Regions from separate parts of the Saccharopolyspora sp. NPDC003752 genome, predicted to be linked through region 2. Evidence: riboswitches for the same ligand, from Rfam matches in the RefSeq annotation. Region 2 holds a riboswitch; each other region holds the start of a gene.
What was found. A riboswitch is a leader RNA that binds a small molecule or an ion and turns the genes downstream of it on or off. The one in region 2 is predicted to bind thiamine pyrophosphate.

Region 1 (10,079 bases), on a different contig from region 2:
CAGCCCGATCGCGGCCGCCACCGCCTCGGCTTCGGCGGCCACCGGCCAGTCCGAGGTGCCCGCGGTGGCGATGCAGACCCGGAACGCCCCGGCCGCCGCCGGTCGCCACACCAGCAGCCGCGCGGTCTCGTGGTAGGTGCCACCGGGCACCGCGATCGCCGCGGCGACGTCGGCCTCGACGCGGGTCACCAGCACCGGCCCGGTGCCCCGGGCGAGGAGTTCGGCGACGATGCCGGCGATCTCCGCGGGCTGCTTGCCGGGCGCGTAGACGACCTCGGGGAGGCCCTGCCGGGATTCCCGGTCGGTGTCGACCCGCGCGTACCCGAGATCGGTGAACCCGGTCATGAGGCGGTCCGGGCGGGCAGCAGCGGCAGCAGGACGTTCATCCGTCCACTTCGGAATCCCGCCAGATCCAGCGCGCAGAACTGGAAACCGGCCTCGCGCACCGCGCGGTCCAGCTCTTCGCGCCGCGCCGCGGCCCGGTCGATGTCGGCCGCCGGGACCTCCAGCCGGGCCACCGCGCCCTGGCCGTGCGCCCGCACTCGGCACACCTCGAAGCCGAGGCGGTGGATCGCCGCTTCGGCTTCCTCGATGCGGCCGAGCACCTCGGGCGTCACCGGGTCGCCGTAGGCGACGCGCGAGGCCAGGCACGCCGCCGCCGGTTTGTCCGCAGTGGACAGTCCGAGTTCCCGGCTGGCCCGCCGGACCGCTTCCTTGCTGAGCCCGGCGTCCACCATCGGCGCGATGACGCCGCGCTGCGCGGCTGCCTGCTGGCCGGGCCGGTGGTCGCCTAGGTCGTCCAGGTTGGTGCCCAGCGCGATGCCGGCGCCCATGGCGGCCGCTAGCGGCTCCAGCGCGTCGAACAGTGCGGACTTGCAGTGGTAGCAGCGGTTTCCGTCGTTCGCGGCGTACTCGGGGCGGTCGGCCTCGTCGGTGCAGACCTCGATGTGCGCGAAGCCGAGGCCGCGCGCGAACTCCTTGGCCTGCCGGCGTTCGTCGGCGGCGAGGCTGGGTGAGACGGCGGTGACCGCGAGCATCCGCGAACCGAGCACCTCGTGCGCCACGGCCGCCAGCAGTGCCGAGTCGACACCGCCGGAGAACGCCACCACGAGGGCCTCCTCCGCGCCGATCCGTTGCCGGAGACGATCGAGTTCGGGCACGCTCACGGGTGGCTCCTTTCCTCCGCCTTCGACCGCCCGGCGACGGGAACGCCACGGTCCGGACAGGTGGTCTGACCACACTCTAACCGGATTCGGCGGAAGATCCCATCCCCCCGGAGCACGCGCGCGAGCGCGCCGGGCGGCTGCCGCGGCCCAACGCGCTCTCCGTGCTTGACCAGGGGGAATCTGCTACCGGCCGCTGCCGTAGGGCTTGGTGAGGATCTCCAGGACGTGGCCGTCGGGGTCGTCGAAGTAGACGCCGCGGCCGCCGTCCCGGGTGTTGATCTCACCCGCCTCCTGGTGCGCCGGGTCGGCCCAGTACGGCAGCTCCTGCGCCTTGATCCGCCCGAAGATCTCGTCGAACTCCTCGTCGCTGACCAGGAACGCGTAGTGCTGCGGGACGATCTTCTCGGCGGTCTCCAGGTAGTCCAGCGTGACGTCGTTGCTCGTCTGGACGCACATGAACGGGCCGAACGGTTCCGGGTCCGGGAGGCCGAGCAGGTCGGCCACGAACCGAGCGTGGGCGACCTTGTCGGACGTGGCGACGATGGTGTGGTTGAGCTGGACGGGCATGGTGTTCTCGCTTTCCTCGTCGTGTTCCGATGTTCCCGAGGCTAGGAGTTACACCAAGGTCGAGGTCAATACCGGCCCTTGCTGGTATCGCTCGTCCGGGTGGCGCGTCGCCCGGGCGGGTCCCCGGCGGCTTAGCGTCGAGCGGGTGGGAACCGGCGAGGATCGGAGGGCGCGGTGGCGGGCAACGCGGCACAGGAGATCGCTTCGGGCTACGCGACCGAAGGCGCGGCGGTGGAGCTCGGCGCGGTGGTCGTCGACGGCTCGGTCGATGCCGCTGCCGCCGTGCGGATCCCGCTGGCGACGATGAACCGGCACGGCCTGGTGGCGGGCGCGACCGGCACGGGCAAGACGAAGACGCTTCAGCTGCTGGCCGAACAGCTGTCCGACGCGGGCGTGCCGGTGCTGCTGGCCGACGTCAAGGGCGACCTCTCCGGCCTGTCCGCTCCCGGGGAGGGCGGGGGCAAGGTGGCGGCCCGCGCCGCCGAGGTCGGTGACGACTGGCGGCCCGCGGCGTTCCCCGTGCAGTTCCTGTCGCTGGGCACCGGCGGCCGGGGCGTGCCGATCCGCGCGACCGTGACCGGCTTCGGGCCGCTGCTGCTGGCGAAGGTGCTCGGCCTGAACGCGACGCAGGAGTCGACGCTGGGCCTGATCTTCCACTGGGCCGACGAGCGCGGGCTCGCGCTGCTGGACATCAAGGACCTGCGCTCGGTGATCCAGTACCTGACCAGCGACGAGGGGAAGGCCGAGCTCAAGGGCATCGGCGGGGTCTCGGCCGCCAGCGCGGGCGTGATCCTGCGGGCACTGTCCAATTTGGAGGCCCGGGGTGGGGACGAGTTCTTCGGCGAGCCGGAGCTGGCGGTCGCCGACCTGCTCCGCCAGGTCGACGGCAGGGGCGTGGTGAACCTGCTGGAGCTCGACGACGTGCAGGCCGACCCGGTGCTGTTCTCGACGTTCCTGATGTGGCTGCTGGCCGAGCTGTTCGAGGAGCTGCCGGAGGCCGGCGACCTGGACCGGCCGAAGCTGGTGTTCTTCTTCGACGAGGCCCACTTGCTGTTCAGCGACGCGTCCAAGGCGTTCCTGGAGCGCATCGAGCAGACCGTCAAGCTGATCCGGTCCAAGGCGGTGGGCGTGTTCTTCTGCACGCAGCTGCCCACCGACCTGCCCAACGCGGTGCTCTCCCAGCTGGGCGCCCGGGTCCAGCACGCCATCCGGGCGTTCACCCCGGACGACCAGAAGGCCCTGGCGCGCACGGTGAAGACCTACCCGACGACCGAGCACTACGAGCTCGACGAGGCGCTGACGTCGCTGGGCATCGGCGAGGCGATCGTGACGGTGCTCTCCGAGACCGGTGCGCCGACGCCGGTCGCGTGGACGCGGCTCCGCGCGCCCCGCTCGCTGATGGGCGCGATCGGCGAGGACGCGGTGCGAGCCGCCGCCGCTTCATCCGATCTGCACGGGAAGTACGAGCAGACCGTCGATCGGGAATCCGCCTACGAACTCCTGGCGAAGAAGATCGCCGCCGTGCCGGAAAAGCCTGGAGCGCCGGAGAGGTCGGAAGCGTCGGGATTCCTGGAGAAGGCGATGGACAATCCCGCGGTGCGGTCGTTCTTCCGCTCGGCGGCGAGCGCGCTGGGGCGGGAGATCACCCGCGGCCTGTTCGGCAACCGCCGTCGGTGACCCGGCTGGCATCGGTCACCTGATCGGGGTAGGGTGTCGCCGACTCAATCCACGCGGGAGCTCGGGCGCACCGGGCTGAGAGGGTGGCACCACAGCGCCACCGACCGCAGAACCTGTCCGGATAATGCCGGCGTAGGGAGCTGTTGATGGCGCTTGACGTCGATCGTGCCGAAGTTCCGCACACCCTGGACGAACCGGCACCGAAGACGCTCGGCGTGCTCGACCAGGGCGCGTTCTGGGGCAACCTCGGGGTGAGCCTGCTCGGCTTCAGCGGCGCGCTGGCCGTGCTCGCGCCGGCCGGCGTGCCGCAGCTGTCGTTCGCCGCCGCCGTCACCGCGTGCGTGGTGGGCACCGTGATCGGCAGCATCATGGTCGGCCTCGCGGCCGTTCCGGGAGCACGCACCGGCGCCCCGGCGATGATGCTGCTGCGCGGCCTGTTCGGCACCAAGCTGTCGTACCTGCCGACGGTGCTGAACATCCTGCAGCTGATCGGCTGGGGAACCTTCGAACTCCTGGTGATCGCGCAGGGCGCGGAGGCGTTGTTCGGCGGCGGCCCGCACTGGTTGTACGTGCTGGTGGCCGGTGCGCTGACCACCGTGCTCACGTTGCGCCCGCTCGGCGCGCTGCGCCTGCTGCGCCGCTACGTCAGCATCGCGGTGGCGATCGCGATGGTGTACTTCTTCGTCCAGCTGCTGCGGCAGCCGCTGCCGGACATGAGCACCGGTTCCTGGCAGGGCTTCTGGCCCGGCGCGGACGCCGCGCTGGCGGTCGCGGTGTCCTGGATCCCGGTCGCCTCGGACTACTCGCGGCACTCGAAGTCGGTGTCCGGCGCGTTCACGGCCGCGACGGTGGGCTACTCGGTCACCCAGATCGCCTGCTACCTGCTGGGGCTGATCGGGCTGGCGATGGTGGCCGGTGATGCGGACAAGGTGTTCGACCCGATGCTCGCGGTGCCGCTCGGGGTGATCTTCTTCGGCGTCCTGGTGCTGCGCGAGGTCGACCAGTCCTTCGCCAACACCTACTCGACCGCGGTCTCCATCCAGAACCTGCGGCCCAGCGCCGACCGCCGGGTGCTGTGCGTGATCATCGGGGCGTTGATCACGCTGCTCGCGCTGACCCTGGACATCGCCGAGTTCTCGAACTTCCTGCTGCTGATCGGCTCGGTGTTCGTGCCGATGTTCGGCGTGCTGGCGGTGGACTACTTCCTGCACGGCCGCCGTCGCAGCTACGATCTGTCCGCGCAGGCCCCGTCCCGCTGGGGCATGCTGCTGGCCTGGTTCCTGGGCTTCGCGGCGTTCCAGCTGATCAACCCGGGCGAACTCGGCTGGTGGAGCCAGTTGTGGACCGGTTTGCGGGACGCGCTCGGCTTCACCGTCCCGGCGTGGATGAGCGCCGCGCTCACGTCGTTCGTCGTGGCAGCCCTCGCGGCCGCGATCATCGGTGCCTTCCGCCGCCGCGGCGCGGAGAGCTGAGACGCGCGCTAATCCCGCGCACGCATCGCGAGCAGCTTGATCGCATTCTCCGCACTGGAGCCGTCCGCGGTCGTGACCACGACCACGGACTGCTCCGGCGAGCGGGCCGGCACGAGGATCTGCTGCGCGACCGCGAGCGGGCCCACCAGCGGATGGCGCAGCTCGTACTCGTCCGCTTCGCAGGGCTTGACCCGGTGATCGCTCCACAGCGCCGCGAATTCCGGGCTCTTCATGGACAGTTCGCCGACGAGCGAGGCCAGCAGGGCGTCTTCGGGATGCCGCCCCGCGACCTGCCGGAGGTTGCCGACCGCGGCGCGCGCCTTGCGCTGCCAGTCCGCGTAGAGGTCGCGGGTGTGCGGGTCGAGGAACAGCATCCGGGCCAGGTTCGGCCGGTCCGCCGGGCGTTCCGGAGCGGTTCGGTCGAGGTGCCCGGCCAGCAGCGCGTGGCCGAGCGCGTTCCAGGCCAGCACGTCGGTCCGCCTGCCGAGGACCAGCGCGGGCACGGCCCCGAACGACCGCAGCAGGTCGCGGGTCAAGGGGTCGAGCCGTTCCAGCGGAGGGCGGCGCTGCGGACGGGGACGTTGCGCGGCTAGCTGGTGGAGGTGTTCGCGCTCGTGCTCGTCGAGCCGCAGGGCTCCGGCGAGGGCATCCAGGATCGCGTCAGAGGCGTTGACCGACTGGCCCTGCTCCAGGCGCGTGTAGTAGGACACGCTCACCCCGGCCAGCTGCGCCAGTTCTTCCCGCCGCAACCCCGCCACGCGTCGCCGCTCGTGGAACTCGGGCAGGCCGACGTCGTCGGGGCGCAGGCGCGCACGCCGTGCCCGGAGGAACTCGCCCAGCAAGCCAGGAACACCCATACCCGCAGTATCCGCCGCGCCCGGCCGGTGAGCCTGACCCTGCCGGGGGTAGGCGAACGCGGGTCTGGCCGGTCGGCGCACCGGGGTCGCACGGTGGACGGAACACCAGCGAACACCCCGGAGGGAACATGCGCGAAATCGTGCTGGGCGACGTCACGATCACCCGGGTCGTGGAGTACTTCGGTCCGGTCGAGATGCCGCCGGACACCTTCTTCCCGGAGAGTCCCGAAGGAGCCTGGAACGCTCCCTGGCTCGCTCCGGACTTCCTCGACCCGCACACCGGCGATTGCATGTCGGCCATCCAGACGTGGCTGCTGCGCAGCGAGGGCAGGACGATCCTGGTCGACACCGGCGTCGGCAACCACAAGGAGCGGCCGTACTCGCCGGTGTGGAGCCACCTGAACACCGACTTCCTCGGCGACCTCGCGAGGGCCGGGGTGCGGCCGGAGGACGTGGACCTGGTGATCAACACGCACCTGCACGTGGACCACGTCGGCTGGAACACCTACCTCGACGGCCGCAGCTGGGTGCCGACGTTCCCCAACGCCACCTACCTCATGCCCCGGGCCGACTTCGAGTTCTGGAACCCGGCGAACGGCCATCGGCCGAACCTGGGCCGCGGCAACCAGAACGTCTTCGAGGACAGCGTCGCGCCGGTGCACGAGGCCGGTCTCGCGGTGCTGTGGGAGGACGGCTACCGGATCGACGCGAACCTGCGGCTGGACCTCGCGCCCGGGCACACCCCCGGTTCGTCGGTGGTCACGCTCGAATCCGGCGGTGACCGCGCGCTGTTCGTCGGCGATCTGCTGCACACCGCCCTGCAGTTCGTCGACCCCGACACCAACAGCTGCTTCTGCGAGGACCCGGCCCAGGCCAGGGCCACGCGGCGGCGGCTGCTCGGCTGGGCCGCCGACGCGAACGCGCTGGTGCTGCCCGCGCACCTCGGCGGTCACGGCGGTGCCGAGGTCGTCCGCGAGGGCGACCGGTTCGCCATCGGGGGATGGGCCCCGTTCGCCCGAATCTGACGGAAGAACAGGAGAAACGGGTGTCCGACCCGATCGTCACCACCACCGGGGGCGCCGTCCGCGGCCGCGCCGACGGCAACGCGCACGTCTTCCTCGGCATCCCCTACGCCGCACCGCCCACCGGGGCGGCCCGGTTCGCCGCGCCGGCGCCGCACGAACCGTGGCAGCACGTCCGGGACGCGACGTTGCCCGGGCCGACCGCGCCCCAACCGCGCCGGGACGGCTTCGGGACGCTCGACATGTCGCCCTACTTCGGGCCCGGCTGGATTCGCGGCGACGACTACCTGACTGTCAGCGTGTGGACGCCGCCGGACGCCCGGAGCAGCCCGGTCATGGTCTTCGTGCACGGCGGCGGGTTCATCACCGGCTCCACCCGCTCGCCGCTGCACGACGGAACGGCTTTCGCCCGCGACGGCGTGGTGCTGGTGGCCCTCAACTACCGGCTGGGCATCCCGGGGTTCCTAGACCTCCCCGGCGCGCCGGCCAACCGCGGGCTGCTCGACGTGGTGGCCGCGCTGCGCTGGGTGCGGGACAACGTCGCCGAATTCGGCGGCGATCCGGGCAACGTCACGCTGTTCGGCCAGTCCGCCGGCGCGACGATCACGAGCGGTGTTCTCGCCAGTCCGGAAGCGGAGGGCCTGTTCCACCGCGCCATCGTGCAGAGCGGCAACGGGCTGGGCGCGTTCTCCAGGGAGCAGGCGGCTCGGGTCACGCGCGCCGCAGCGGACGTGCTGGGCATCGAGCCGACCGTCGCGGATTTCGCCCGGGTGCCGGACGAACGGTTCGTCGATGCGCCGCTCGGCGGTTTGGACCTGCGGACCAGCACCCGGTTCGACCCGCTGCTCGGGCTCAGCGCGTTCAGCCTGGTGCTGGACCGCCAGCCCGCCGAAGCAGTGGCCGACGGGGCCGGCGCCGAGGTCGCGCTCATCGTCGGCACGAACACCGAGGAGGGCAATCTCTACCTTGCGCCGCAAGGAAGAACGACCACCTCGACCGACGATGACGTGCACGACGTCGCGGCCCGGGTGCACGCCGACCCGGCCGCGCTGGTCGCTCAGTACCGGGCGCGGCGCCCGCGAGCGAGCCCTGGCGAGCTGCGTTCGGCGATCATGGGCGACGCGCTGTTCGGGGCGGGAAGCCGCCGGCTCGCCGAGGCGCATGCGGCACGCGGGCGGGGCCCGACCTACACCTACGAGTTCGCCTGGCGATCGTCCGCAGTGGACGGAACTCTCGGCGCGGCGCATGTGGTGGAACTTCCGTACGTGTTCGACCGCCTGGACCTTCCCGCCTTGCGCGGTCCCCGTGGACTGCTCGGCCCGGCGGAGCCGTCCGCGGCGCTGGCCGAGTGCATGCACGGGGCGTGGGTGCGCTTCGCCCGGACCGGCGATCCCGGCTGGGCACCGCCGGAAACCCGCCGCTTCACCGGACAGGAGTGACTTGGAAAGCTCCTCCCGGAGGGGCCCGGTGCCGGACAGGGTGGCGGTTTCGCGCGAAACCGCCAACCCGCCCCCACGGCAAGCGGCGATTTCGCGCGAAATCGTCGCCCTGCGTCCAGGCGGCCAGGTCTCACGCGCGTCCGCACCCTCGTTCTGGAACGGCCCCTCAGCGCAGGGGCGCCGGGAGTTCGAAGTGGACCTTCTCCCGGGTCATCTCGTGCTCGATGACCGTGGTCGGGGCGAGGTGGTCGATGACGTCCTCGACCAGGCCCGGCGGGGCCGAGGCGCCCGCGGTGAGGCCGATCGTGCCGACGCCGGACAGCCAGGCCGGCTGGATGTCGCCGGCGTCGTCGATGAGGTGGGCGGGCGTGCCCTGGCGGCGCGCCAGCTCCACCAGGCGCTGGGAGTTCGAGGAGTTGGCCGAGCCGACCACCAGCACCAGGTCGCACTCCCCGGCGATCGCCGACAGCGCGTCCTGCCGGTTGGTGGTGGCGTAGCAGATGTCCTCCGCCGACGGGCCGCGCAGCGCCGGGAAGCGGTCGCGCAGCGCGGCGACGATGCCGGCCGTCTCGTCGACGGCGAGGGTGGTCTGCGTCAGGTACGACACCCGCTTCGGGTTCGGCACCTCGACGTCGGCGACGTCCTCGACGGACTCCACCAGGACCGTCTGGCCGGGCGCCTCACCGAGCGTGCCCTCAACCTCTTCGTGTCCACTGTGGCCGATGAGCAGGAGGGTGTCGCCGCGCCCGGCGAACCGCCGCGCCTCGGCGTGCACCTTCGCCACCAGCGGGCAGGTGGCGTCGATGACCGCCAGGCCGCGCCGGTCCGCTTCCGACCGCACGGCGGGGGAAACGCCGTGCGCGGAGAAGACCACGGTGGCGCCGTCGGGCACCGCGTCGAGCTCCTCGACGAACACCGCGCCGCGGTCCTCCAGGTCGGCGACCACGTGCGTGTTGTGCACGATCTGCTTGCGGACGTAGATCGGGCCGCCGCGGAGCGCGAGCGCCTGTTCCACGATCTCGATGGCGCGGTCGACTCCGGCGCAGAACGAGCGCGGCGCCGCGAGCAGCACCGTGCGCTGTTGACTCGGCATGACTGCACTCCAATGTCGGTCGGCTGAACCCCGGTGCCGGACCGCCGCGCGCCCCGCGGCCGGTTCGGCACCGGGCGTCAGTGTCTGTTCTGAAGCGGCGGTAGCCGCTTGGGGCGCGGGACTCAGCTTGCACCGCCGCGGGTTCTCAGGGGTCGCCTCGCGAGGACAGCCCCAGCTGGACATACACAAGTCGGGGATCCCGGAGTGAGGCGGCCCCTGAGGTTCTGCTACCCGCACCGCTACGCAAATTGCATCGGGCACACCCTCTAGTGGTCGCGGCGGGTGACCAGGTGGGCTAGAGCGTCGAGTTCTTCGGCCGCGCGCGGCGCCGGGTCGCAGCGGCGCAGGTCGCTGAGGGCTGAAGCGAGCAGGTCGTCGGCCTGGTGCTGGCTCCAGGTGCGGCCGCCGGCCAGCGCGATCAGCTCCGCGGCCTGGGCCAGGTCACTGCCGGACAGCGGCTGATCGCGGAGGTAGATCGCGGCCAGCCGCTGTCCGGCCGGCGTGCCGGAGGTCAGCGCGGAGACCACCGGAAGGGTCTTCTTGCGGGTGCGCAGGTCGGAGAACACCGGCTTGCCGGTGATCGCCGGATCGCCCCAGATGCCGAGCAGGTCGTCGACGTGCTGGAACGCCAGGCCCAGTCGCTCGCCGTAGCTGCGCATCCGGGCGATCTGCTCGGCCGATCCGCCGCCGAACATCGCGCCCAGCGCGCAGGCGCAGCCCAGCAGTGCCCCGGTCTTGTCCCGGGCCATCCGCTGGCACTCGGCCAGTTCCACGTTGCGCCGGTCC
Region 2 (10,079 bases):
GGTCCAGTTCGCGCTCAACGGCCAGCTCACCGGCGCGATCGCGGCCGTCGCCGTCGCGGCGGTGCTCGACGGCCTGGACGGGCGGATCGCGCGGCTGCTCGACGCCACCTCCAAGATGGGCGCCGAACTGGACTCGCTGTCGGACGCGATGTCCTTCGGCGTCGCCCCGGCGCTGACGCTGTACGCCTGGCAGCTGCAGGACAACCGCGTCGGCTGGGTGGTGTCGCTGATCTTCGCGGTGTGCATGGTGCTCCGGCTGGCGCGGTTCAACACGCTGCTCGACGACGCCGAGCAGCCGCCGTACGCCAAGGAGTTCTTCGTCGGGGTGCCCGCCCCGGCGGCCGGGCTGCTCGGGCTGCTCCCGATCGTCCTGACGGCGCACTTCGGCTACCTGGGCTGGTGGGCGAACCAGAACGTGGTGATGGTCTGGATGGTGCTGGTCGCGGCGCTGATGGTCAGCCGGGTGCCGACGCTGTCGCTGAAGACCGTGAAGGTGCCGCCGAGGGCGGCGGCACCGCTGCTGGTGCTGGTGGCGCTGCTGGCGGCGGGAATAATCATGTTCCCGCTGATCTCGCTGGCGATCGCCATGGTGATCTACCTCCTGCACATCCCGTACGCGGTCTACCGGCACAACTGGCTGGCCAAGCACCCGGAGGCGTGGAGCGCACCGCCGCGAGAGCGGCGCGCGATCCGCCGGCGCACCCAACGCCGGCTCGGCCTGCGCCCACCGCTGCGCCGCAGCGTGGCGGGCGCCGCCAGGCGCGTCCGCCTACCGCGCCGCCACAGCCACCCGGACGGACCCCGCCGCAGCTGGCGACGCCTGGAGTTGCGGCGCAGCCGCAACGACGGCCCCCGCCGCTAACAACCCACCCCCGAGACCCGACCCACCCCCGAGACCCGACCCACCCCCGAGACCCGACCCACCCCCGAGACCCGACCCACCCCCGAGACCCGACCCACCCCCGAAGACCCGACCCACCCCCGAAGACCCGACCCACCCCCGAAGACCCTCCACTCCCGGAGGCCCGCTCCGGGAGTGGAGATCCGGCTCCGGACGCGGAGGCCTGGCTCTGGGCGCGGCCCGGCCAGGGTGTGGCCAGAGCCCGGCGCGCGGGGTTCCTCCCGGCGGTGTTCCGCAATTTCAATGGAAATCGAAGGTCTGATTTCCATTGAAATTGCGGAAGTTGTCCACAGACACCCCGGGTTGTCCACATCCTTCGGCGTGTCCGGGGCACGACACACCGGTGGATCCGCAGTTTCAATTGAAACTGCGGATCCATGTTCCGCAGAGCGTTCCTCCGGGCCCTGCGCCGAGCGTTCCTCCGGGCCCTGCGCCGGGCGTTCCTCCGGGCGTTGTGCCGGGTCCTCCGGGCGTTGGGTGGCCTCGGTGCCGGTTCTTCGCGGTTAAGCTCGCGGCGTGCCGTCGATAACGCTGACCGCTCGACTCTCCCCGTCCGCCAAGGACACCCGGCGCGGCGTCGTTCGCCTGCATCCCGAGGTGTTCGACGCCCTGGGGTTGCGGCCGTGGAACGCCGTGCAGCTGACCGGTGCTCGGGTCACCGTGGCGCTGGCCGCCGCGGCCGCGCCCGGCAGCCCGACCGGGGTGCTGCTGCTCGACGACGTGGCGTTGATGAACCTCGGCCTCACCGAAGGCGCCGAGGTGGGCGTCGCGCCCGTGCAGGTCGCCGCCGCGAAGCGGGTGAACATCGCGGGCTCGCAGCTCGCCCGCGCCACCGTCGCTCCCGAGACCGTGCGGATGGCGTTGACCGGCAAGGTCTTCGGGACCGGCGACACCGTGTCGCTGCTGCCCCAGGACGTCGCGCCGGCGACCACCGCGAACGCCGGCGAGGTGCGCCGGAAGCTCTCCACCGCCATCGGCATGACCTGGACCAACGAGCTGATCACCATCGCCGCCACCGAACCGCCCGGCGCGGTGGCCGTGCAACCGTCCACAGTGGTCGAATGGCGGGACGGCACCGCACCGACGGACTCCCCCGCCGCGCCCCAGCCGGCGCCGGTCGAACCGGCCGAGCACGCGGTCCCGGTCGCCGACCTGGTCGGTTCCCGCGACACCGCGAAGCGGCTCACCGAATGGCTGCGGCTGGCGTTCGAGCAGCCCGAGCTGCTGCGCCGCCTCGGCGCCGAACCGCACCTCGGCGTGCTGCTCAGCGGCCCGGCCGGCGTCGGCAAGGCCACCCTCGCCCGCGCCGTGACGAGCGCGATCGGCGCGGAGCTCGTCGAGGTCGCGGCGCCCAGCGTCGCGGCGCTCGAACCGCGCACCGCCGCCCAACGCCTCCAGGACGCGATCAACCGCGCCACCAGCACAACTGGCAACTGCGTACTGCTGCTGACCGACGTCGAGAGCCTCCTGCCAGGCACCGAACCGCCGCCGCTGGCGACCGTGGCGCTCGACGCGATCCGCGGCGCGATCGGCACCGACCGGCTCGCCGTGGTCGTCACCAGCTCGCAGCCGCAGGCGATCGACCCCAGGCTGCGGGAGCCGGGCCTGGTGGACCGGGAGCTCACCCTCGGCCTGCCCGACGATGCCACCCGTGCGGATCTGCTGCGCGTGCTGCTGCGCAACGCGCCGCTGGCCGAGGACGTGCAGCTCTCCGAGGTCGCCGAGCGCGCCCCCGGGTTCGTCGTAGCCGACCTGGTGGCGCTGTGCCGGGAAGCGGCGGTCGGCGCGGCGTTGCGGCACCAGGACGACACCGCCGATCCCCGCATCCGGCAGCAGGACCTCCTCGACGCGCTGTCCTCGGTCCGCCCCATCTCGATGTCCACATCGGACAACCTGCAGACCGGCGGGCTGACGCTGGACGACGTCGGCGACATGACCGAGGTGAAGCAGGCCCTCACCGAAACGGTGCTCTGGCCGCTGCAATACCCGGATTCGTTCACCCGGCTCGGCGTCGAGCCGCCGCGCGGCGTGCTGCTGTACGGGCCGCCGGGCTGCGGCAAGACGTTCCTGGTGCGCGCCCTGGCCGGCAGCGGGCGGCTGAACGTCCTCGTGGTCAAGGGCGCCGAGCTGATGGACAAGTGGGTCGGCGAATCCGAGCGGGCGGTCCGCGAGCTGTTCCTGCGGGCCGCCAACGCGGCCCCGACGCTGGTGTTCCTCGACGAGGTGGATGCGCTGGCGCCGCGCCGCGGCCAGTCCTCGGACTCCGGCGTGGCGGACCGGGTGGTCGCGGCGCTGCTGACCGAACTCGACGGCGTGGAGCCGATGCGCGACGTGGTCGTCCTCGGCGCGACGAACCGCCCCGAGCTGGTCGATCCGGCCCTGCTCCGCCCCGGACGCCTGGAGCGCCTCGTCTACGTCCCGCCGCCGGATGCGGAGGCCCGCGAGGCGATCCTGCGCGCGGCGGCGAAGAACACCCCCTTGGCGTCCGATGTGGACCTTGCCGCCCTGGCCGCCGAGCTGGACGGCTACTCCGCCGCCGACTGCGCGGCCCTGATCCGCGAGGCGGCCCTGACGGCGATGCGCGAATCCCTTTCCGCGGCGGAGGTTTCGGCCACGCACCTCGCGACGGCCCGGAAGGCGGTCCGGCCCTCCCTCGACCCGGCCCAGCTCGCGTCCCTGGAGGCCTACGCCACCAACCGCTCCTGACCGCGCGACTTCTCGTCACCCAGGGCGGCGCGATTCCTCGCGAAATCGCGCCGTCCCCGGGTCACTTGGCGGCTACTGCGCCCTTGTAGTCGTTGGTGATGATGGCGATCAGGCCCGGCGTCGCGTCCTGGATGCCGTCGAAGCGGGCCTCGGCGCGCGCCCCGAAGTGGGCCGCCATGTCCTTCGCCTGCTGCTCCTCGACCGTGCCCGGCCGGAAGTAGATCGTCGTGGTGGGGATGCGCCCCGCCGAGTAGTTGCCGACCTCCGGAACCTCGTAACCGGCGCCCCGGAAGTCCTCCGCGGCGCGGTGCGCCAACCCGCCGATGGTGCTGTTGTTGTAGACGCGCACCAGGATCTTGCCCGTCGCGTTGCCGGAACCGACCGGCACGTCCTGGTTCTGGTTGCCCTGCGGCGGCGCAGGAGGCGGAGTGTCCTGTGTGGCCGGTGGCGGCGCCACCGGCGGTGCGACCGGCGTCGTGCCGGCGGGCGGCACCGCGGAGGGCTCAGCTGGCGGGTTCTGCGCCAGCGAGGTGATCGGCGGGTTGTTGCCCGGTTCCGGGGGCAGCGGTTGGGCCGTGTTCGACGTGCTGCCGCCGGAAACCAGCGTGGCGATGCCGATGACGCCCGCGATCGCACCGACGCCGATCAGGCCGAAGCCGATGATCTTGGCCTTGGCCGGTCCGGTGGGTTCCCCTGAAGCCATCAGTGCAACTCGATTCCCAGTCGTTGGGCGGCCCGTGCGCGCTGCCGTCCCGCCCGTGCCTTGCGCAGCCGCTTGATCAGCATAGGGTCTGCCCGTTCGGCGACCGGACTGTCCAGCAACGCGTTCAGCAGTTGGTAGTACCGCGAGGGCGACATGTCGAACAGCTCGCGGACCGCGAGCTCCTTCTTCACGCCTTCCCGCTTCCACCACTGCGACTCGAAGGCCAGGATGCCCCGCTCCCGGACGGTGAGCTCGCCGTCCGGCGGTAAGGGCTGGGGCGGCACCGGCGGCGGTTCGACGATCCGCTCGATCGGCTGGGTGATCGGCTCGGCGAGGCGCAACCGCCGACCGGGTGCCGGATCGGAATTCGGCTTCCGCTGTTGCAGGCGCGCCAGCTGCTCGCACTGACGAGCGATCTCCTGCGCGGTCAGCATTTGGGCGGCGTCCATCTGGCTCCTCGCCTCGCGATTCGGGACTTCCCGCGTTCGCTGGAATCACACAGCTGTGATTCCACCCCAATTACACCATGCCCGGAATCCCGGCGGGAGCGGATCACACCGGTGAGCACCGGCTCCGGAACACCCCGACTGCCCAAACCGCTAAAGTCCCGCTCATGGCTGTTCACCCGATCTGCGTCGTCGGCGACCCGGTGCTGCACAACCCCACCCGCCCGGTGGAGCACTTCGACGACGAGCTGCGCACCCTCGTCGAGGACATGTTCGAGACGATGGCCGCCGCCAACGGGGTCGGGCTCGCGGCCAACCAGATCGGCGTCGACCTGCGGGTTTTCGTCTACGACTGCCCCGACGACGAGGGCGTCCAGCACCGCGGCGTGGTGGTCAACCCCGAGCTGACCACCTCCGAGATCCCGCAGACCATGCCGGACCCGGACGACGACTGGGAGGGCTGCCTGTCGGTGCCCGGCGAGTCGTACCCGACCGGCCGGGCGAGCCGGGCGAAGGTCACCGGGTCCGATGTGGACGGAAAGCCGATCGAGGTCGAGGGGACCGGTTTCTTCGCCCGCTGCCTGCAGCACGAGACCGACCACCTGGACGGCCACCTCTACCTGGACCGCCTGATGGGCCGCCACGCCCGGGCGGCGAAGAAGATGGTCCGCCGCAACGGCTGGGGAATCCCGGGCCTGACCTGGGACCCGGCGGAATCCGGCGACCCCTTCGCCGAAGACGAGGACTGATCAGAATTCCTTGGTCTCCAAGGTGAAGTCGAAGGGCTCGGGCAAGGCGATCGGTTCACCGAATGGCACTCTGTGCTGAAATCGGTATCGGCCATCGGATGGCCCGGAGTACAGCGTCACCGAAGGTTCGTCCTTCGCGAAACGATCGATCAGCAGGAACAGCGAAACACCACCGTGCGCATATCCCCACAGTTTCTCGTTCCGGTCCCTGTCCGCATTTGACTTCGACGTGATCTCGACGGCGAGCAGCGCCCGCCCTGCGGGCACCGGAGCGGGATCGTCGCCCGATGGCAACGCATCCATCGGAATGACGACCAAGTCAGGGATGAAGAGATTGCTCCGCAACGGGATCTCGACAGCAGCAGTTTGAAAGATTCCCCAGTTCTGCGGAATCACGCGAACGAGAGCGCGATGCATTCGGTCAGCGATCACATTGCGGCCATATCCCGGCGGCGGGGTCATGACGATGCTCTCCTCGATGATCTCCGCGCGCCAGCCCTTGTTGGGCAGATCCAGGTTCTGCCAGACCTGAACCAGTTCGTCCCACGTCGAACGCGGGAGCACCGGAGCGGCAGTCACAGCGCGGTCACCCCCTGTATCGATTTCATCACGCACCGTACTCACCACCTCTGACAACGTTGTGATCGCCCTGGTCATGAGCCTAATGGCAAACCGGCCTGCCGTCATCGGGGTGAACCGGGGTTGGCAGCCCGCGGTCTCCCGGCTAGCCTCGGGCAGCGACAAATCAACACCGCGGGAGCTCGCACCAAGAGCGGGCTGAGAGGGCGGCTGGAGAACTCCGGGGCCGCCGACCGCATGAACCTGACCGGGTAATGCCGGCGTAGGGAGTGGATGGCAGTGGCCGACGTGCGTCCGAACGCGTCCGAAAGCGGAACCCAGATCACCACCGGGCCGATCAGCGGCTCGCGAAAGGTGTTCCGGAACACCGAATCCGGCCTGCAAGTGCCATTCCGCCGCATCGAGTTGACCAACGGCGAGCACCTCGACGTGTACGACACCTCCGGGCCGTACACCGACGAGAACGCCACCGTCGACGTCCACAGTGGACTACATCGGATGCGGGCGGGGTGGACCGACGGGCGGGAGCACCGGACCCAGCTCGGCTGGGCCAGGGCCGGCGTGATCACGCGGGAGATGGAGTACATCGCCGTCCGCGAGGGCGTGTCGCCCGAGCTGGTCCGCGACGAGGTGGCCGCGGGCCGGGCCGTGATCCCGGCCAACCGCTGCCACCCGGAGAGCGAGCCGATGATCATCGGCAAGAAGTTCCTGGTGAAGGTCAACGCCAACATCGGCAACTCCGCGGTGACCTCCTCGGTCGAGGAGGAGGTGGAGAAGATGGTGTGGGCGACCCGCTGGGGCGGCGACACCGTCATGGACCTGTCCACCGGCAAGCGGATCCACGAGACCCGCGAGCGGATCCTGCGCAACTCGCCGGTGCCGATCGGCACCGTGCCGATCTACCAGGCGCTGGAGAAGGTCAACGGCGATCCGGCCGCGCTGACCTGGGAGATCTACCGCGACACCGTCATCGAGCAGTGCGAGCAGGGCGTGGACTACATGACCGTGCACGCCGGCGTGCTGCTGCGCTACGTGCCGCTGACCGCGAACCGGGTCACCGGCATCGTGTCCCGCGGCGGCTCGATCATGGCCGCGTGGTGCCTGGCGCACCACCGCGAGAGCTTCCTCTACACGCACTTCAGCGAGCTCTGCGAGATCCTGCGCGACTACGACGTCACGTTCTCCCTCGGCGACGGCCTGCGGCCGGGCTCCATCGCGGACGCCAACGACCGCGCGCAGTTCGCCGAGCTGGAGACCCTCGGCGAGCTCACGCACATCGCCCGCGAGCACGACGTGCAGGTGATGATCGAGGGCCCGGGCCACGTCCCGATGCACAAGATCGCCGAGAACGTGCGCCTGGAGGAGGAGCTCTGCGGCGAGGCGCCGTTCTACACGCTCGGGCCGCTGACCACCGACATCGCCCCCGCCTACGACCACATCACGTCCGGCATCGGCGCGGCGATGATCGCGCAGGCGGGCACCGCGATGCTCTGCTACGTCACGCCCAAGGAGCACCTGGGGCTGCCGAACCGGGACGACGTCAAGACCGGCGTGATCACCTACAAGATCGCCGCGCACGCCGCCGACCTGGCCAAGGGGCACCCGCGGGCGCAGGAACGGGACGACGCGCTGTCCAAGGCGCGGTTCGAGTTCCGCTGGACCGACCAGTTCAACCTGTCGCTGGACCCGGACACCGCGCGCGCCTTCCACGACGAGACGCTGCCCGCCGAACCGGCCAAGACGGCGCACTTCTGCTCCATGTGCGGGCCGAAGTTCTGCTCGATGAAGATCACCCAGGACGTCCGGAAGTTCGCCGCGGAACGCGGCCTGACCAGCGTCGAGGCGATCGAGGCCGGGATGCGGGAGAAGTCCGACGAGTTCGCCGGGGCCGGCGGCAAGGTCTACCTCCCGCTGGCCGACTGACCCCGGGCAGGTTGTCCACATCCTCCGGCGTGTCGTGGCCCGACACGCCGGAGGACCGCAATTTCCATTGAAATCGAAGGTCCAATTTCCATTGAAATCGCGTTCCAGGCCGGTCCGCGCCTTGGAAGATCGGGCGGAGCGGGGCCGTAACATGAAGTGGATGCACGAGATCTCGGCCGGGCACGAACGTCGGCCCGCGAACAACACCGCTCCCCCGACCGCGCTGACCATCGCCGGGTCGGACTCCGGCGGCAGCGCCGGGATGCACGCGGACCTGCGCACCTTCTTCGCCTGCGGCGTGCACGGCATGACCGCGGTCACCGCCGTGACGGTGCAGAACACCGTCGGCGTCACCGGGCTGGTCGAGATCCCGCCGGAGACCGTCGCCGCGCAGGTCGACGCGGTCGCCTCGGACATCGGCGTGGACGCGGCCAAGACCGGGGTGCTCGCCTCGGCCGCCACCATCGAGGCCGTGCTGGACGTCTGCGACGAGCACGGCATCGGCCGCGACGGTCGCACCCCGTTCGTCGTGGACCCGGTCGCCGCCTCCCGCAGCGGCGAGCCGCTGCTGCGCCCGGACGCGCTGGACGCCCTGCGCCACAAGGCCTTCCCGCGCGCGACGCTGGTCACGCCGAACCTCGACGAGGTGCGGCTGCTGACCGGCATCGACGCGCGCACCCGCGCGGACCTGCTAGACGCCGCGAAGGCCGTCTTCGACTTCGGCCCGCAGTGGGTGCTGATCAAGAGCGGCCACCTGGCCGACGACCCGGAGTGCATCGACCTGCTCTTCGACGGCAACGAGGCGATCCCGCTGCCCGGCCCCCGCTACGCGACGGTGCACACCCACGGCGCCGGCGACGTGTTCGCCTCGGCGATCACGGCCGCCCTGGCGAAGGGCGCTTCGATGCCGGACGCGGTGCGCAGCGGCAAGCGGTTCGTCACGCGCAGCGTGTCGGACGCCTACCCGCTCGGCGCCGGGGTCGGGCCGGTGTCGACGTTCTGGCGCATCAGCCCCCGGTCCATCTGAACCCCCCAACCGGGCCCCTAATAGAGTGATTTTCGTCCCGGATCTGTAACCCGAATGGCGTGCCCGATCGACACAGGGGTTGAGAAGCGCGTAATTCCCGAGATCGTGGGCCAGCGGCGGCCCGCGGTCCGCTGCGCGCTGCGCGCACGACGACGACAGGGGTTTGCAACAGCGTGGCTAAATCGGTGTGGACGCGAGTGCGGGGACTGCTGGCCACCGAGGCCGGGGCGCCGGATCCCCGGCAGCGCCAGTACGCGGTGCTGGTGCTCGTCGCCGTGGTGGCCGGCACCGCCATCGGCTGGATCTTCGGCCTGCAGACCCCGGCGCTGATCGCCGGCCTGACCGCGGTGCTCGCGCTGATCGCCACCGGCGGCCAGTCGCTGCGCTCTGACCTGCAGCGGTTCGTCTGGTTCACCCCGGCGCTGGTGCTCGTGATGACCGTCGGCCCGCTGCTGAGCAGCATCCCGGTGCTGGCCGGGCTCGCGGTGGCGGTGGTGGTCTTCGGCGCCGGCATGCTGCCCGCGCTGGGCGAGCACTACCGCATCGGCGGGCAGACCTTCGCGGCGGCGACGCTGGTGTCCACCACCACCGGCATCGGTTCCGACCAGCCGGTGCTGGTGCTGCTGGCGGCGAGCGCCGCGGGCGCGGCGTTCGCGCTGGTGCTGCGGGTGATCATCGGCCTCGGCGATCCGACCAGGGCTACCCGCGTGGCGGTCGCCCGCACGCTGCTCGAACCCGGGCCGGGCGTCGTCGAATCCGCCGCCGCCGCGTGGCGAGCCGACGGGTCCAGCACCTGGCTCGGTCAGGTGCTCGCCGGGGCGGCCCGCTTCCGCGCGGCTCGGGAGACCCTGCTCGTGCAGGCCCAGCAGAGCGACCGGGCCGAAGCCGCGCGCCTGGAGCAGATCGTCGCGGAGGCCGACCAGGTCGCCGCCGAGCTCGCCCGGGCGGTGCGCTCCCGCGCCTGCACCGGACTGCCCGCGGCGGCCCGCCGCGACCCGGCGCTGGCGGTCGTGGCGCGCGGCGGACGGCAGGACCTGCCGGACGC
Region 3 (10,079 bases), on a different contig from region 2:
AGTTGCGTCTTCCGCTTCGGGAACGCGGAGAACCGCAACAAGCCGTGGACGGACGTGGAGCTGTGCTCGGGCGACCTGTTCGTCTTCGGCGGCCCGTCCCGGCTGGCCTACCACGGGGTGCCGAAGACGTTCCCGGGCACGGGACCGGAGATCGGCATGGCGGCGGGCCGCCTGAACATCACCCTCCGAGTGTCCGGAATGGACTGAGGAGGCCCGCGACCCGTGTGCACTTCGTGCGGGTGGGGCCCAGGGGTCAGAGCGTGGTCAGGAACATGTGGGCCATGCCCAACGACAGGACCAGTTCGGTCGCGGCGCCGAACCGGCGGCAGGCCGGAGGGGGCCGCAGCAGATCGGTGCCGGCGAAGCCGGCGCTGAGCAGGCTGTAGATCATCAGCACCCAAGCGACGAGCGGAAACGCGAAGCCGGCGGGATGGGCGTCGAAGACGCCCGGAGCGCCGCCGTGCGAGTGCCCGTGCGAGTGCCCGGAGGGCAACGAGAACGCCTGCGAAGCGGCGGAGTGAGGCCGCGAAGCGGCGAACATGTAAGCCATCGCCAACGAGCCCACGAAGTGGTGCAGGTAGGCGAGAGCGGGACGCCGGCGCAGCGCCAGCAAGCCCAGCCAGGCGGAGCCGGCGACGAACACCGCGGCCCACAAGCCGGCGGGGAGCAGGGGTGGCAACAGCATGGCGCTCATCCCGACGCCCATCAGCGCGCGGGAGAACTCCGAGCTGCGATCGGAGCCGGAACCCCGGCGAAGGGCAAGAACCAGCCGAACCAAGCAAGCCAGGGTCACCGCGAAGACGAAGAAGCTGATCAAGGACCCGAAGAAGGCCAAGCCGCAGCAACCCCCGATCGGTAGCCAACCCCCAGATCCTTGGCCAAGAACCCCCAGCAAAACCAGGTCCGACCGGGTACAACCCCGATCCCCACCGGCAACCACGCCGCAACGACCACCAACCCAAGCCAAGAAGACAAGGAGAGCGGCCATCCGATCCGAGAGTCAGGTCCCCCAGCGAGGCGAAGCCGAGCAGGGCCAGCGTGCAAGGAAGGTGACGTCCCCCCACCGAGCCGAGAAGGGGAACCACCCAGAAGGAAGGTGACGTCCCCTCACCAAGCCGATTAGGGGAACCACCCAGTCCGAAGGATGCTTTATGGCCCAGGAGCTACCCAGGCCCGGAAGCCAACCCAAGGCGACCCGAGAACGGAAGCCGAACACCGCACCGTGGGGGGCCTGGGGGGCTCGGCCCCCCAAAACAATGACGAGATATGGAAAAAGCGAAACGCCCCGCGTAAGCAGGGCGTTCCGCATATCGAGTGCGCCAACAGGGACTCGAACCCCGAACCCGCTGATTAAGAGTCAGCTGCTCTGCCAGTTGAGCTATTGGCGCTGGCTGCCGGTCAGTTCTGATCCGTTCGGTTCGGTTCCCTTTCGGTTTCCGTTCCGGCCGGTCTCCCTGGCGACGTGGAAAACATTAGCACGGTCGTGTGGGGGTGCCGAACAGGGGGGTCGGTTTTGGGTTCGACGAGGTTGCCGGGGTGGGAACGCAACCTCGGGGTGGGGCGTTGCGTCTCTATGGAGGGCGATCGGCCAGGGGCGGTCACCCGGTGTGCATCTTGTGGTCCCTTCACACACTGTCGGGGCATTGCTGCACACTGTTCACAGGCGTAGTGGCGCATCGGATCGGACGGACTGTTGCCCATGAGGGAGTGGCGTAATTCGGTCGGGGTTCCCGTACGGGTTTCACGACTGTTGACAATGTTGATCTTCGGCTTGGTGGCGTTGCTCGTCGCCGGCTGCAGCGAATCGGGTTCGGGGACCACTCCGGCGTCCGATGAGGTGCCGCCCGCACCGACACTGGAACTGGCACCGCAGAACGGCGCCAAGGACATCTCACCGGCCGGGCCGATCAAGGCGACGGCGGTCAACGGCAAGATCGTCGAGGCGGTGCTGACCAACTCGGAAGGCGCGAAGCTGTCCGGTGCCATCGCGCCGGACGGGGCGAGCTGGACGGCGGGCGAGAAGCTCGGCTACGGCAAGACCTACACGCTGTCCGTGACCGCGCAGGGGGCGAGCGGGCCGGCCATCACCCAGCAATCCACCTTCAGCACGGTCTCGCCGGGCAAGAAGAGCTTCGTGTCGATGAACCCGCTCGACGGGCAGACCGTCGGCGTGGGGCAGCCGCTGGCTTTCTACTTCAGCCAGAACGCCCCGGCGCCGGACAAGGCCAAGGCCGAGGAAGCGATCAAGATCAGCACCGAGCCGGCCGTGGAGGGCGCGTTCTACTGGTTCAACAGCCGCGAGGTGCACTGGCGGCCGAAGGACTACTGGAAGCCGGGCACCAAGGTGTCGATCGACGTCGACGTGTACGGCAAGGACCTCGGCAACGGGGTCTGGGGCGAGGAGGACCGCAAGGCCACCATCACGATCGGCGATGCGGTCGTCCTGAAGGCCGACGGTGCCTCGCACCAGATGAGCATCGAGAAGAACGGCGAGGTGATCCGGACCATGCCGGTGTCGCTGGGCAAGCCGTCCTTCCCGTCCAACAACGGCGTGCACGTGGTCACGGAGCACCACGCCACCAAGGTGATGGACTCCTCGACCTACGGTCTGCCGATCGAGGCCGGCGGCTACCGCACCGAGGTGAAGTGGGCGGTCCGGATCTCCAACGGCGGCGAGTTCCTGCACGCCGCGCCGTGGTCGGTGGGCGACCAGGGTCGGCGCAACGTCAGCCACGGCTGCATCAACATGAGCATGGAGAACGCCAAGTGGGTCTTCGACCTGCTGAAGAAGGGCGACGTCGTGCAGATCACCAATTCCGGCGGGCCGAACCTGCGTTCCTGGGACGGTTTCGGGGACTGGCAGATCCCGTGGGACCAGTGGGTGCAGGGCAACAGGTGAGTTGGGCGTGAGCGGTTGTTCCCGGCGGCACCGGGAACAACCGCTCACCCCGAGCGACCGGGCAATGAAGAAAGGCCCCGTTCCAGCGGAACGGGGCCTTTCTTTGGGGTGAGTGACGGGAATCGAACCCGCGACACCTGGGACCACAACCCAGTGCTCTACCGACTGAGCTACACCCACCTCGGCCGCTCGGACCGGCCCTTTCGGACCCTTCCGGAGCAACGCTCACATAGTAGCGTGCGCTGTCACCGGGTTTTCCACCGGCTCCGGTTATCCCGGTGCGCGCTGGTCAGCGGCCGTTCTCCGGGGTCTCGCGGGCCTTGCCGGCGCCATCGCCGTTGAGCAGTTCGGCGGCCACCGCCTGGGCCTGTTCGCTGGTCGGCCCCGGCTGCGGGACGAACGCCGTCCGCCGGTAGTAGGCGAGCTCGCGGATGGACTCCCGGATGTCGGCCAGCGCGCGGTGCGCGAGGCCCTTCTCCGGCTGCGCGTAGTAGATCCGCGGGTACCAGCGGCGGCACAGCTCCTTGATGGACGACACGTCCACCATCCGGTAGTGCAGGTGGGCGTCCAGCCGCGGCATGTCGCGCGAGATGAAGCCGCGGTCGGTGGCGATCGAGTTGCCGGCCAGCGGCGCGGAACGGTCGACCGGCACGTACTGGCGGATGTACTCCAGCACCCGCTGTTCGGCTTCTTCGAGGGTCACCTCGGAGCGGCGCACCTCTTCGGTGAGCCCGGAGCGGTCGTGCATGTCGCGCACCACGTCGGGCATCCCGGCGAGCGCCTCGTCGTCGGCGTGGATGACGATGTCCACGCCTTCGCCGAGGATGTTGAGGTCGGCATCGGTGACCAGGGCGGCGATCTCGATCAGCGCGTCCTTGCCGAGATCGAGACCGGTCATTTCGCAGTCGATCCACACTAGACGGTCATTCACCCGAGGCAGCCTAACCCGCCACGGGACGTGATCGTGCAGCCGTGCCGGTCATGCCTCCAGGCGGGCGAGCAGCTCGCGCGGCACGACCTTGCCGGTGGCGTTGCGCGGCAGCTCGTCGAGGAACACCACATCGCGGGGCATGGCGAACTTCGACAGCCTGCCGCGAAGCCGGTCGCGCAGCTGCTCGGCGTCCAGGTCGCCGTCGGCGCGGAGCGCCACGAACGCCGCGAGCCGCTGCCCGAACTCGGCGTCGTCGACGCCGATGACGGCGGCCTCGGACACCTCCGGCATCCCGGCGATGGCGTCCTCGGTCTCCTTGGGGTAGACGTTCTCGCCGCCGGAGATGATCATGTCGTCTTCGCGGCCGACGACGAACAACCGCCCGGCGGCGTCGATGCGCCCGAGGTCGCCGGTGGACATCAGTCCGTCTCGGATCTCCCGGCTGCTGCCGTTGGTGTAGCCCTCGAAGAGCATGTCGTTGCCCGCGAAGATCCGCCCGGTCGCGCCGCGGCGCACCGGTGTCCCGTCCTCGCCGAGGATGCGCACGATCGTGCCTCGCGGCGGTCGGCCCGCGGTGCCAGGCGCGGCGCGCAGGTCGTGCGGTGTCGCGATGCTCACCCACGACACCTCAGTGGAGCCGTAGAGGTTGTAGAGCACCGGCCCGAAGGCGCGCTGGAACCTGGTGGCCAGGTCGGCGGGCAGCGCCGAACCGCTGCTCGCCACGATGCGCAGCGCATCGTGGCCGTACTTGGTGCGGATCCGTTCGGGGAGTTCGAGGATGCGCTGCAGCATCACCGGCACCGCGAACATCGACGTGCACTGGTGGCGCTCTACGGCGCTGAGCGCGTGCTCGGGATCGAACTTGCGGTGCAGCACCAGTGTCGCGCCGAGTACCGAGCCGAGCTGGAACGCGGCGATTCCCCAGGTGTGGAACAGCGGCGCGCTGACGAGCACTCGTTCGCCGCTGTGCAGCGGCACCCGGGACAGGATCGACGCCGCGGGGGCCAGCGCCGCCGGATCGGGGCGGCGGGCGCCCTTCGGGGTTCCGGTGGTGCCGGAGGTCAGCACGATCATCCGGGAGTGCCGGCCCGGCCGGGGCAGCTGCTTGGCCGGCGCGGTGGTGATCAGGTGCTCAAGGGTGTCGTGGCGGGTGGTGCCCTCGGTCCACGCCAGCACGGCATCGAGGTCCTCGGGCAGGTTCGGCAGGTGGCTGCGGAACTCGGCGTCCAGGACGAGCAGGCCGACCCGCTGCTCGGCGATCACGTCGACGAGCTGGCGGCTGCTCAGGCCGGTGTTGAGCAGCACCACGTCGACGCCGAGCTTGGCGGCGGCGACGATCGTTTCGACCGGACCGTGGTGGTTGCGGCACAGCACGCCGATCCGGGTGCCGCCGGGGACGCGGTCGCGCAGGCCGTTGGCCAACCGGGTGGTGCGCTGCGAGAGCTCGGCGTAGCTGAGCGCGCCGCGCTCGTCGATCACGGCCGGGCGGTCGGCGTGGCGCACCGAGCCGACGGCGAAGCCCAGCGGCGGCGTGATGCCCCAGCGCCGCCAGGCGAGGACGACCCGCAGCAGCTTGTCCGGCCGGAGTGGGCTGATCACCCCCTGCTTGGCCAGGACGAACGCCGTGTGCAGGCCGGACGTTCCGCGCCCGAGGAGCGCGGCTGATCGTTGCCAGAACGTGCTCACGCAGTCACCTCTCGGTCGCCAGGTTACCGGGAGTAGATAATGCCGTGAGCGGACTGCGCGGGGAAGGCCGAGATCACGAGAGCGGGAGCGGACCGTCGTCCGCCCCCGCCCTCGATGGGTGTTCACTCGAGCGTGGCGGCCTGCACGATCGCGTCGCGCAAGGCCGCCCGCAGCCTGCCGACCTCCAGCGGTGACAGCACTGCGGTCTCGCCCGGTGGGGCGATCAGCACGACGTTCTCCTGGTTGACGAACACCGCCATGTCCCGACGTCTGCCGGCGACATCGCGGCAGCTCACATGCCACTGCTTGGTGGGCTCCACGATCCCCAGCCTCCCTGTTGCAGTTCGCGCGCTCTGCCTCCAGCGCGCGGTATTGATCGAGGGACGCGGTTGGGTATGAACCGTGACGGCATATGCCAGCATCATTCGCGGGAGTGGCTCAGAACACATCTCCATCGGGTGGCCTGGAAACTCCGAGTGATCATTCACTCGGACGGCGGTTCCCGGAAAGGCAGAAGTCCGCAGCTCCGTTCGAAGCTGCGGACGTGAGTCGGTGGGCTGGGGCTCAGACCGGGCGGACCACCAGGCCGTTCGCCTCGGCGGTGAAGGTGACCGCCGCTTCTTCGAAGTCGGCGATCGGCAGCTCGTCGCGGACCAGCCGGTGCGGCGCGTCGAAGGCCTCCACCCGGATCTCGCCGGTGCTCAGCGTGCGCTCCGGGAAGTCCACGCCGCCGACCTTGACCTCCAGCTCGCTGCCCTGCACCGCGATGGTCAACCAACCGCCGGGCACCGTCAGCTGCTCGCCGTCGTAGGTCAGGGTGAGCCGGCTGGCGGCGGGGTCCTCGGAGCGGACGGCGACGTGCGAGATCGCGACGTCGCGGTGGCCCGAGTCGCCGGCCAGGGCGATCACGTCCCGCGTGACCTCCTCGGCCGGGCCGTCGCCCGGCTTCGGCGTGAGCACCGGGGCGCGCAGCTCGGCGGCCACCCGGTAGGGCTGCCACGAGCCGGCGCCGATCAGATTGACCACGGCGGTGACGTCGACGTCGGCCAGCAGCCGGGCGCTGCCCGGAGCCGGCGTCACCTCGACGGCGTCGACGTCGCGCCGGTTCAGCAGCTCGCGCAGCGCCTTCGCGCGCTGCCTGCTGTTGCGGTCGAATCCGCGGGTGATCGCCACCGTCCCCGAGCCGGCGGCCGCCACGGCGGCTTCGGTCAGGTCCGCCAGCGGGGCCCAGATCCGGGCGGGATCCTCCGGCCGGGGTTGCCGGCGGGAACGGGCGAAGCTCGGGGCATCGGTCGTGGTTTCCATCATCAACCACTTTAGTCCGCGATGAAGGGTCCCCTTGCCTACCGGTGGGTGCCTTCACGGTGTGAATTCGATCGCTGTGCCGATTCCGCTCGGGTCGCGTGGGCCGATCGGAGCAGGCGGGCGGCTGCGATCGGAGTGGTCCGGCCGCCGAACGGTCTTGTCGCGCGGCGCACCTGGGGCAATGCTGGGGCGATCATCTAGGGGGGGCGGGATGACCGAGGTGCACTTCCCCGAACTCGGGCGCAGGCAGGCCGGTCGCGATCCGGCGCGCGGCGTGCTGGTGTGCTGGCTGGTCGCGGACGGCAGCCGGGTGCGGGTGGGCGACCGGTTGGCGGAGATCAGGGTGGGCGGCGATCGCTGCGGCCGGACGGTCGGCTGGGTTTCCGCGCTGGCCACCGGCACGCTGTGGCACCAGGTGCGGCCCGGCGAGGTGCTCACCGCCGGCGTGGTGGTGGGCCTGATCGACTGAGAGCCGTCCGGGAGGCTGCGGCAGGGCGGCTCTTGCGCTTGGCACCGCTTCGCGGAACTGGTTCGGAAACAGCGAGGCGGGCGTGGTCGCGGGCCGGGCCCGGTTGTTAGGTTGGTGGCAGTGACGCGGGGTGCCCGGCTGCCGGGCTGAGAACAGACCCGTTGAACCTGACCTAGCTCGTACTAGCGGAGGGACGTCATGGTTCCCAATGTGCTGACCATCGCCGGCACCGACCCCAGTGGCGGAGCAGGCGTGCAGGCCGACCTGAAGACCTTCTCGGCGCACGGCGCCTACGGCATGTCCGTGATCACCGCGCTGGTCGCGCAGACGACCACCGGGGTTTCCGAGGTCCACGAGGTGCCGCCGGAGTTCATCACCGCGCAGCTGGTCACGCTGCTCGACGACGTGCGGGTGGACGCGGTCAAGATCGGCATGCTGGCCAATGCCGAGGTGATCCGCGCGGTGGTCGAGGTGCTCGACCGCTACGCGCCGCCGCACGTCGTGCTGGACCCGGTGATGGTCGCCAAGAGCGGGGACCGGCTGCTCGCCCCGGAAGCGGTCGGCGCGCTGCGCGAGGAGCTGCTGCCGCGGGTGGACCTGATCACCCCGAACCTGCCGGAGGCCGCGGACCTGCTGGGCGAGCCGGAGCTCACCGACCCCGCCGACATGCCCGCGCAGGCCGAGCGGCTGGCCGGGCTGGGGGCGAAGCAGGTGCTGCTCAAGGGCGGCCACCTCGACGGCGGGACCAGCGTGGACCTGCTGTACGGCGACGGGATCGCCGAGTTCCTCTCCAGCGAGCGGGTCGCGACCACTAACGACCACGGCACCGGCTGCACGCTGTCGGCCGCGATCGCCGCGCTGCGACCGCAGCGCGGCGACTGGCTCGAAGCGGTGCGCGAGGCCAAGGAGTACCTGACGGAGGCCCTGCGAGCCTCCGACCGGCTCGACGTGGGCCACGGCCACGGCCCAGTCCACCACTTCCACCACTGGTGGTGACCTTTCGGGGTTTCCAAGCTCGTTCTGCGTGGCGGTGCGGGTAGCGGAACCTCAGACGCCGTCTGGACTGTGGGATCCCCGACTTACGTATGTCCAATACGCGGCATCGGGGCTGTCCTCGCCAAGAACCCCTTCGGGGTGGGCACAGTCTGAGAACCCGCGGCGGTGCAAGTTGCGAGCGTGGGCTAAGCGGCTTCGCCGCTTCAAGAACAAGAGCCAAAACCGATTTCCCAAACACCTGTAGAGCCCTGTGCGCAAGGGCTTCCACACGCTACGAGAGGTTCTGATGAGCACGTTGCCCGCTCCGCCCGCCGACGGTTTCTGCGCCAAGGCTTGGGCGCACACCGCCGATCTTCAGCAGGCGATCGTCGAGCACCCGTTCAACGCCGCGCTGACCGACGGCACCCTGGACCGCGACCGCTTCGCGTTCTACATCGTGCAGGACGCGCGCTACCTGGTCGGTTTCGCGCAGGCGCTGGCCGCCGCTGCGACGCGCGCCGACAACGCCGAGGACGCCGCGTTCCTCGCCGGCGCCTCGCAGGGCGCGCTGGTCGAGGAGCGCCGGTTGCACGCCGGGTACGTCGCCGAGTTCGGCCTGTCCGACGCCGAGATCGCCGGGATCGGCACGTCCCCGTCCTGCCTTGCCTACACCTCGTTCCTGCGCGCGAACGCGCTGACCGAGCCGTATCCGGTGCTGTTGGCGGCGATCCTGCCGTGCTTCTGGGTGTACCAGCACGTCGGCACCACGATCCTGGAGGCCACCGGAGGCGCCGAGGGCCACCCGTACCGGGCGTGGATCCAGACCTACGCCGACGACGAGTTCGCCGCGGCCGTGCTGACGGCCCGCGACCTCACCGACCGGGTCGCCGAGGCCGCTGACGACGAGACCCGGCAGCGGATGCTCGAAGCGTTCACCCGGGCCACCGAGTACGAGTGGCTGTTCTGGAACAGCGCCTGGATCAGGGAGGAATGGCCCACCGCGCGCTTCCTCGGATGAGGATTTCCCGGCTCGTCCGCGCAGCGGCGCAAGTTGCGCGGGCGGGCCCGGCGGCGGGCGAAACCCGTTGCGAGGTAGGAAGAATCCGCGCCGACTCGATGTGACCGGGCGCACATGTTGCACCGCTAACGTATCGTGCGGTGCAGCGATGCTCTCTGCGAGACGCCCGTCCGGGCGAGGAGCAAAGCGTGGATTCTTCCACCCGTGGACGGAGTTTCGTCGGCCGTGGGCACTTCTCTTCTGATCGTCTTCGCGGGCATGCTGGTGCCCGTGCTGGCGGCTGCGCCGTTCTACATCGCCGACCGCCGTCGGCAGCGCGAAGACGCAGCCGGCGGCGAGGAGTAGATCAGCGCCCGTAGATCGCCTTCGCGAGTTCTTCCTTGGCCTGCTTCAGTTCTCGCAGCACGTCGGTGGCGAATCCGCCGCTGGTCGGCATGGCCGGGACCCGCAGTCCCTCGCTGAGCGTCCAGCCGGAACCGCGGTCGATCAGCGACCGGTGCTTGTTGGTGTAGTAGCCCGAGTTGATCGACACCGCGACCCCGTGCGCCCCGGCCGCCGCGGCCATCAGGTGCAGGTGGAACCGGCTGGACAGCCAGCGCTGCCCGGCCGCCGCGGGCAGCCCGGCATCCATGATCTCGGCGAACGGGTAGAACCGGGCGCCCGGCAGGTCGTGCTCGACCAGCGCGAAGACCTCGCGGTCCACCCGCGGGATGCCCTCCACGATGCCGACCTGCTCGGGTCGCACGCCCCATTCACTGAGGGTGTCCAGCAGGAATCCGGCCAGCGCGGGCACCGT

Region 1: another riboswitch for thiamine pyrophosphate. It lies ahead of ACWEV3_RS07795 (purine-cytosine permease family protein); the one in region 2 lies ahead of thiC (phosphomethylpyrimidine synthase ThiC).
Region 3: another riboswitch for thiamine pyrophosphate. It lies ahead of thiD (bifunctional hydroxymethylpyrimidine kinase/phosphomethylpyrimidine kinase); the one in region 2 lies ahead of thiC (phosphomethylpyrimidine synthase ThiC).

Annotation. Positions count from the first base shown of each region.
Region 1 covers NZ_JBSGJZ010000004.1:222,809-232,887, forward strand. Annotated here, with positions in the region: gene larB (nickel pincer cofactor biosynthesis protein LarB) at 1-345, opposite strand, end outside; gene larE (ATP-dependent sacrificial sulfur transferase LarE) at 342-1,166, opposite strand; gene ACWEV3_RS07785 (VOC family protein) at 1,350-1,733, opposite strand; gene ACWEV3_RS07790 (helicase HerA-like domain-containing protein) at 1,908-3,410, shown strand; TPP riboswitch at 3,454-3,566, shown strand; gene ACWEV3_RS07795 (purine-cytosine permease family protein) at 3,557-4,882, shown strand; gene ACWEV3_RS07800 (helix-turn-helix transcriptional regulator) at 4,891-5,739, opposite strand; gene ACWEV3_RS07805 (MBL fold metallo-hydrolase) at 5,868-6,764, shown strand; gene ACWEV3_RS07810 (carboxylesterase/lipase family protein) at 6,785-8,200, shown strand; gene ispH (4-hydroxy-3-methylbut-2-enyl diphosphate reductase) at 8,367-9,293, opposite strand; gene ACWEV3_RS07820 (family 2 encapsulin nanocompartment cargo protein polyprenyl transferase) at 9,560-10,079, opposite strand, start outside.
Region 2 covers NZ_JBSGJZ010000026.1:90,427-100,505, reverse strand. Annotated here, with positions in the region: gene pssA (CDP-diacylglycerol--serine O-phosphatidyltransferase) at 1-862, shown strand, start outside; gene ACWEV3_RS29005 (AAA family ATPase) at 1,418-3,607, shown strand; gene ACWEV3_RS29000 (LytR C-terminal domain-containing protein) at 3,669-4,310, opposite strand; gene ACWEV3_RS28995 (DUF3263 domain-containing protein) at 4,310-4,759, opposite strand; gene ACWEV3_RS28990 (peptide deformylase) at 4,924-5,505, shown strand; gene ACWEV3_RS28985 (Uma2 family endonuclease) at 5,506-6,162, opposite strand; TPP riboswitch at 6,249-6,370, shown strand; gene thiC (phosphomethylpyrimidine synthase ThiC) at 6,364-8,007, shown strand; gene thiD (bifunctional hydroxymethylpyrimidine kinase/phosphomethylpyrimidine kinase) at 8,168-9,034, shown strand; gene ACWEV3_RS28970 (FUSC family protein) at 9,208-10,079, shown strand, end outside.
Region 3 covers NZ_JBSGJZ010000001.1:583,215-593,293, reverse strand. Annotated here, with positions in the region: gene ACWEV3_RS02845 (alpha-ketoglutarate-dependent dioxygenase AlkB family protein) at 1-207, shown strand, start outside; gene ACWEV3_RS02840 (DUF5134 domain-containing protein) at 254-778, opposite strand; tRNA gene ACWEV3_RS02835 (tRNA-Lys) at 1,316-1,388, opposite strand; gene ACWEV3_RS02830 (L,D-transpeptidase) at 1,757-2,899, shown strand; tRNA gene ACWEV3_RS02825 (tRNA-His) at 3,004-3,079, opposite strand; gene orn (oligoribonuclease) at 3,189-3,830, opposite strand; gene ACWEV3_RS02815 (AMP-binding protein) at 3,879-5,516, opposite strand; gene ACWEV3_RS02810 (hypothetical protein) at 5,639-5,836, opposite strand; gene ACWEV3_RS02805 (hypothetical protein) at 6,081-6,821, opposite strand; gene ACWEV3_RS02800 (hypothetical protein) at 7,033-7,290, shown strand; TPP riboswitch at 7,407-7,501, shown strand; gene thiD (bifunctional hydroxymethylpyrimidine kinase/phosphomethylpyrimidine kinase) at 7,489-8,286, shown strand; gene tenA (thiaminase II) at 8,573-9,283, shown strand; gene ACWEV3_RS02785 (polysaccharide pyruvyl transferase family protein) at 9,630-10,079, opposite strand, start outside.